Regions from separate parts of the Rhodococcus sp. GB-02 genome, predicted to be linked through region 2. Evidence: riboswitches for the same ligand, from Rfam matches in the RefSeq annotation. Region 2 holds a riboswitch; each other region holds the start of a gene.
The links. A riboswitch is a leader RNA that binds a small molecule or an ion and turns the genes downstream of it on or off. The one in region 2 is predicted to bind S-adenosylmethionine.
Positions count from the first base shown of each region.

Region 1: another riboswitch for S-adenosylmethionine. It lies ahead of ACSW29_RS11270 (bifunctional o-acetylhomoserine/o-acetylserine sulfhydrylase); the one in region 2 lies ahead of ACSW29_RS04360 (aminotransferase class V-fold PLP-dependent enzyme).
Region 3: another riboswitch for S-adenosylmethionine. It lies ahead of ACSW29_RS08585 (putative leader peptide); the one in region 2 lies ahead of ACSW29_RS04360 (aminotransferase class V-fold PLP-dependent enzyme).

Region 1 is NZ_JBPUKE010000001.1:2,386,119-2,388,373, reverse strand. It holds gene ACSW29_RS11275 (NADP-dependent isocitrate dehydrogenase) at 1-348, opposite strand, end outside; SAM riboswitch class IV at 654-794, shown strand; gene ACSW29_RS11270 (bifunctional o-acetylhomoserine/o-acetylserine sulfhydrylase) at 938-2,255, shown strand, end outside.
Region 2 is NZ_JBPUKE010000001.1:906,625-908,879, forward strand. It holds gene ACSW29_RS04345 (hypothetical protein) at 1-315, shown strand, start outside; gene ACSW29_RS04350 (hypothetical protein) at 331-471, opposite strand; gene ACSW29_RS04355 (helix-turn-helix domain-containing protein) at 776-1,084, shown strand; SAM riboswitch class IV at 1,119-1,233, shown strand; gene ACSW29_RS04360 (aminotransferase class V-fold PLP-dependent enzyme) at 1,287-2,255, shown strand, end outside.
Region 3 is NZ_JBPUKE010000001.1:1,795,812-1,798,066, forward strand. It holds gene ACSW29_RS08580 (sulfite exporter TauE/SafE family protein) at 1-671, opposite strand, end outside; SAM riboswitch class I at 871-965, shown strand; gene ACSW29_RS08585 (putative leader peptide) at 973-1,050, shown strand; gene ACSW29_RS08590 (amino acid ABC transporter permease) at 1,160-2,134, shown strand; gene ACSW29_RS08595 (amino acid ABC transporter ATP-binding protein) at 2,131-2,255, shown strand, end outside.

The sequences.
Region 1 (2,255 bases), 1.5 Mb from region 2:
GTTGGAGATGATGATCGGTGCGCGGAAGATCGTGCCGCCGAGAATGTTGCGGATCGTTCCGTTCGGGGAACGCCACATCTTCTTGAGACCGAATTCCTCGACACGTGCCTCGTCCGGCGTGATCGTGGCGCATTTGACGCCGACGCCGTGCTTCTGGATCGCGTGCGCTGCGTCGATGGTGACCTGGTCGTCGGTCTCGTCGCGGTACTCGATACCGAGGTCGTAGTACTCGAGGTTCACATCGAGATACGGATGGATCAACTTGTCTTTGATGAACTGCCAGATAATGCGCGTCATCTCATCGCCGTCGAGTTCGACGACGGTGCCCTCAACCTTGATTTTGGACATGGGTGCTTCGCGTCCTCCTAGGAAGTTTCCCTGGTTACACGGTTGCGGTCACACTTTGTGAGTGGGTCCGCGAACGGTTCGATTATCAAACCTAGACGGTGTGGACTGATCTCGGGAGATGAGTCCCAAACAAGACAAGCGTACTGCTAACCCGTGAGGCTGCAACCGGCAGGTCCACCCATCGGTCTCTACTCGCGAGTAACTTTTGCCTGCTAGTGGGCTGCGTCGCTCTGCCCCGCGTGCGGTTGCGGCTCACATTTCGCCCCGCGTCAGGACTGCGCTCACTTCCCGGTAGAATCCGACTTGGTCATGAGTGCCAGCGTCAAGCCCCGGCTCGCTGGACGGCAACCCTCCAACCGCGGTGGGGTGCCCCGGGTGATGACCAGGTTTCCCGACGTGGATCTGCTCGCGCAGTTCCACCGCAATTCGGGTGACAAGCGCGGGTCCGACAGGGACGGACCCCAGACCGGGCCGAGCCCCACGGAGGTATTTCAGTATGTGTCGCACTTGTAGATAGACCCCAGCACGGGGCGGCGATCATTCGCCCCCGTCCGACATCTATCCGTCAGACCACTGGAGTGAACAAATCATGACCGACAACACAGCCGACGCCGCAGCAACTTCTGATCCGACCGCGAACTGGTCGTTCGAGACCAAGCAGGTGCACGCCGGGCAAACAGCGGACACCGCCACCAATGCGCGCGCTCTGCCGATCTACCAGACCACCAGCTACGTCTTCGACAGCACCGATCACGCTGCGGCACTGTTCGGCCTCGCCGAGCCGGGCAACATCTACACGCGGATCATGAATCCCACACAGGACGCCGTCGAGCAGCGCATCGCTGCCCTCGAAGGCGGAGTCGCCGCACTCCTCCTCTCCTCGGGTCAGGCTGCCGAGACCATCGCGATCCTCAACATCGCCGAGGCCGGCGACCACATCGTCTCCAGCCCGTACCTGTACGGCGGCACGTACAACCTCCTGCATTACACCCTTCGTAAGCTGGGCATCGAAGTCACGTTCGTCGAGGATCCTGACGATCTCGACCAGTGGCGCGAAGCAATTCGCCCGAACACGAAGGCGTTCTACGGCGAAACGATCGCCAATCCGAAGAACCACATTCTCGACCTACCCGGCATCTCGTCGCTGGCCCACGAGAACGGTCTTCCGTTGATCGTGGACAACACTGTCGCGACGCCGTACCTGCTCCGCCCGCTCGAACACGGCGCCGACATCGTCGTCCACTCCGCCACCAAATACCTTGGCGGACACGGCACCGCGATCGCCGGCGTCATCGTCGACGGCGGCACCTTCGATTGGACGCAGGGTCGCCACACGAACTTCACGACGCCTGATCCCAGCTACCACGGCGTCACCTTCGCAGACCTCGGCGCGCCGGCGTTTGCACTCAAGGCTCGCGTCCAACTGCTGCGCGATCTCGGCTCCGCCGTGGCGCCGTTCAACGCGTTCCTCATCGCGCAGGGCATCGAAACCTTGAGCCTGCGCATCGAGCGTCACGTGTCCAATGCACAGAAGGTCGCCGAGTTCCTCGACGGCCACGGCGAGGTGGCCTCCGTTTCCTACGCGGGACTTCCCTCCTCGCCTTGGTTCGAACGCGGAAAGCAGCTGATGCCCAAGGGAACCGGCGCCATCGTCACCTTCGAGCTGCCCGGCGGGATCGATGCGGGCAAGAAGTTCGTCAACGCCCTGACACTGCACAGCCACGTCGCCAACATCGGTGATGTTCGCTCACTCGTCATCCACCCCGCGTCGACGACGCACTCGCAGCTCACCCCCGAAGAGCAGCTCGCTTCGGGTGTCACGCCCGGACTCGTCCGCCTCGCGGTCGGGATCGAGGGAATCGACGACATCCTCGCCGATCTCACCGTCGGCCTGGCTGCGGTGGCAA
Region 2 (2,255 bases):
GAGATTCGTGATGCGGTGGAGCGACTTCGAGGGGATTCCGGGACCTCGATGATCTTCGGTGAACCGCACCAGTCCAGCGACGGATCAATGATCATCACGGTTTCGCGTCTGCATCGGCGGTGGCGCGGAGACCCCATACCGGTGCCAGTGGGAGTGTTCTCGATCCACGAGGGTGAGCCGTCGTGGTCACCGGCTGTCGATCACACCAGGGTGGCTTTGATGGGGGAGTTCATCGGGTTGGCGGCCGCGGTGATCGCAACTCTGGCCGTTCTACGTCGGCCGCCCTGGCCTGATGTGACGATTCAGAAGGGGTGACTCGGAAGGGGTGACTCAGAAGGGGTGACCCAGAATTACGCCGATCAGCTGGAACGGCATTGCCAGGAACATCGATCCGACGTAGAGCGGATAGCGAACCGGATCGCCGGCGAGGTAACCCTCGGCGAGCCAGGCCATTACGTCTGCTGATCCCATAGTCTTTCGTCCCTTCGCTGTTGTGGTTCAACGACCTTTTCGGTCGTGGGAGTTGTTTTGTTACAAGCGAACTCGAAGGAGGAGTAGATGTGATTGCAGTTTCGACTCAGCAAACGTCGTCAAATGAGATCTTCGGGGGCGGCGGATGACAACGGGCGCGATTACGACTTGCCGGGGCAAACTCCATCGGTGGAGTTTGGATACTTAGCATCGTGCGGTAGTGAAATCTGTGCGTTCTGCGCAGGATCGCCGAGCGTATTCGCGCAGCTCGAGCTCGGTTGGAACCCACAATTGGAACCCGCAAGTGGAACCCACAGTGGAGGCATGGACGCGGGCCGACACGTTTCAGCCTGCCGCCGCGACACGGCCCGCGCCGCTACGAGATTCGAATGGAGAGTTGCTCGAGACTCTCTCGACGTACCTCGACGAAGAATCGTCTCTGGCTCACACCGCAACCCGAATGGGCTTGCACCGCAACACCGTATCGAGTCGAATCGATCGAATTCAGCGCCTTCTCTCGGTGGATCTGGCCGATCCGGAAACCCAGGCTTGCACTCCACCTCGCCTGCCGGGCGATTACGCGGTGAAGACGGCCTTCGCAGCTTCGTCTTGACAAGCACGGGACGTTCCTGCCATCCTCGTTGCCAGGTCACGAGTACCAGTGTTCAGCCCCGGCTTGCTGGTCGGCAACCCTCCTCCGCGGTGGGGTGCTCCGGGTGACGACCCGGCTGCGTTCGAAAACGAATGCGGCAAGCGCGGACTCTTCCGGGGCCATCACCCGACGAACGAGTCCTTGAACGTGAGGATTGTCTTCGATGACTGCTGTATTGAGTGCCGACACCTGCTGCACCACCGCGATTGCCAAGGTTTCGGGTGCTGACCTGCAGGTTCCATTGGTTCAGGGCGGCGAATGCTCCTACGCCAACTTCGACTACGCGGCCAGCGCGCCGGCATTGGCCCAGGTCACCGACCGTATCGCCGAATTGTTGCCCACGTACGCCAGCGTCCACCGCGGTGCCGGCTACGCGTCTCGTATCTCCACTCTCACCTACGAGAACGCTCGTGAATCCGTTGCTCGTTTCGTGAACTGTGCCGACGATCAGGTCGTCGTCTTCACCCGGAACACCACCGATTCGCTGAACTTGCTGGCCCAGTGCGTCCCCGGCAGCACTGTTGTCCTCGACGTCGAGCATCACGCAAACCTGTTGCCGTGGAACGACGCTCGTATCGTCACCGCCGCAGACACCATCGAAGAGACGATCGAGCGTCTGATCGGTGAACTGTGCACCAAGCCTGCTGCGCTGCTCGCAATCACCGGCGCCTCCAACGTAACCGGCGAGATCCTGCCGATTGCACGCTTGGCCGACATCGCGCACCGTTGCGGCGCACGTATTCTCGTCGACGCTGCTCAGTTGGCTCCCCACCGTCGCATCGACCTGCAGGAATGCGGCGTCGACTACGTGGCGTTCTCGGGCCACAAGCTCTACGCGCCGTTCGGCGCCGGCGTACTGGTCGGACGCCGTGACTGGCTCGACGAAGCTCAGCCGTACCTCGCCGGCGGCGGCGCCGTGCGTGAGGTGACCGTCGAGTCCACCGAATGGGCTTGCGCGCCTGCACGTCATGAGGCCGGTTCCCCCAACGTGCTCGGTGCGGCAGCCATCGCGACCGCATGCGAAACCCTGCACGCCCTGGACTTCGACGTCATCGCCGAGCATGAGAAGGCACTCACCGCGCAACTCACCGACGGATTGTCCGCCATCGAGGGCGTCTCGCTCGTGCGACTG
Region 3 (2,255 bases), 890 kb from region 2:
ACGCCACCACCGAGTGAGCCGACAGCGATCAATCCGGCTGCTGCCCAATTGATCTGGTCGAAGGCAAGAGTGATGTACATCCCGGCTGCGACGATGTTGACGAGCAGTGAGAGCAGGTTCTTCGCGCCGTTCATGCGCTGGAGGGTTTCCGGGAGGATGGCACCCATCACACCGATGAGGAGGATGCCCTGCGCGGCGGTGAAGTAACCGCCGTAGATGCCGACTGCAAAGGTGCCGGCGGTCAGGAGCATCAGCCTCTTGGTGGACAGCGCCGTTTCTTCGGTGGAGCGCTTCTTCGCCCACGCCTGGATACGTGGTTGGAGGAGCACAAGTGCGAGAGCCAGGATCAACAGCACCGGAACGATGGTCTCGAACAGTTTCTCGGGTAGGTGCATGAGCAACCACGAACCGAGGAGCGCGCCGGCGAGCGACGCCGGAATCTGCCATTTCAGACGATCCCCCTGTCCCGACAACTCACGCCGGTATCCCCACGTCCCTGAAACCCCGCCGGCGACGAGCCCGACTGCGTTGGACATCGTCGCGGTCACCGGCGGCATGCCGAAGGCGACCAGGGTGGGAAACGTGATCAGCGTTCCGCTGCCGACCACGGCATTGATCGCGCCCGCACCGATACCGGCCAACAAGATGAAGAAAGCGTCGATTCCACTCACTCCGCAGACGGTACGGCAGAGGAAAAGTCAGTCCGGACGGCGGTCCCGGTCTTGATTCGAACACTCCATTGAACACGGCGGCCAAGGCTTCGGGCACCGTTGGAATCAGTGCGATTTCAACGTGGAGAGACCTTCATTTCCCTTGCAGTGCAGGGAAATACAATATTTGACGACTCGGCATTTCGCGTCTAGTCTTTGCTCACCATCCAGAGCGACCGAGAGACCTGGCTCGTCGACGTCGCAGCAACCCCCCGAGTGATCGGGAGCGGGTGCTACCGCCAGGACCGATGGAAGGCATCACATGGGTTCCACTTCGCACGCTGCGCACAGGCGTCGTCACATCGATCTGTGCCGCACCGCTTCGTGTCACTGTCACTGACCGAACTGCCGTCGTCTTCGCAACTCGAGCACACCACCTCGAGAACACAGCTGCGTCCCCATTCCCTGAAAGGTCTATTCGTGATGTCCATTCCGTCAGGTAGTGCGCCGTGAGCGCGCCCACCGATGTCCGCCCCGACAAGTCGGTGGCCGAGCCGCAACTTCCCGACTCGGAACTTGTCGTTGCTCGTACCTGGCACCCGCTGCGCTGGTTGATCAGCGCAGTTGTGCTGGCATTGCTTGCTCAGTTCATTCACGGACTCGTCGTCAACCCGGGCTGGGACTGGCCTACGTTCGCGCAGTACTTCACTGCGAAATCAGTGCTTGCCGCGTTGTGGATGACGATCAAACTGACCCTGTGGGGGACGATCCTCGGATTCGGTCTCGGAGTGTTCCTGGCACTCGGCCGGTTGTCGAAGAACCCGGTCCTGCAGGTGATCGCCTGGACCTACATTTGGGCTTTCCGCTCGATTCCGCTCATCGTGCAGCTGCTCTTCTGGTTCAACATCACGTACCTGTACCAGACGCTTTCTCTCGGAATACCTTTCGGGCCGGAGTTCTTCACCTTCCAGGTCAGTGGTGTGATCGGCGGATTCACCGCAGCAGTTATCGGTTTGGCGCTACACCAGGCCGCGTACTCGGCCGAGATCATCCGCTCCGGAATCATCTCGGTCGATCACGGTCAGATCGAAGCTGCTCACTCGCTCGGTATTCCGCGCAGTCGACAGTTCTTCAAGATCGTTCTCCCGCAGGCGATGCGGGCGATCCTCCCCAATGCCGCCAACGAGGTCATCGGACTCTTCAAGGGAACGTCCATCGTCTCCACCATGGCGATCGCCGAACTGTTCTACCAGGTGCAGGTCATCTTCGGCCGCAACGGACGAGTTGTGCCCCTGCTGATGGTCGCCACGATCTGGTACATCATCCTCACGACGTTGCTCTCGATCGGTCAGTACTACGTTGAGCGCCACTACGCCCGTGGATCCGCCCGCGCTCTTCCTTTGACTCCGATACAGAAGGCTCGCAAGAAGTTCGACGAGATTCGTGATGCGCGTCTCGATTTTCCGAGAGGTGCGACCCGATGACCGCAGAGCTGGCCGAAGAGACGGTGTACGCCGTCGAAGCGCGCGGAATCCACAAGTCGTTCGGCGCGCTGGAAGTACTTGCCGGCGTAGATCTCCTGGTCCGCAAGGGTGAAGTGACCGT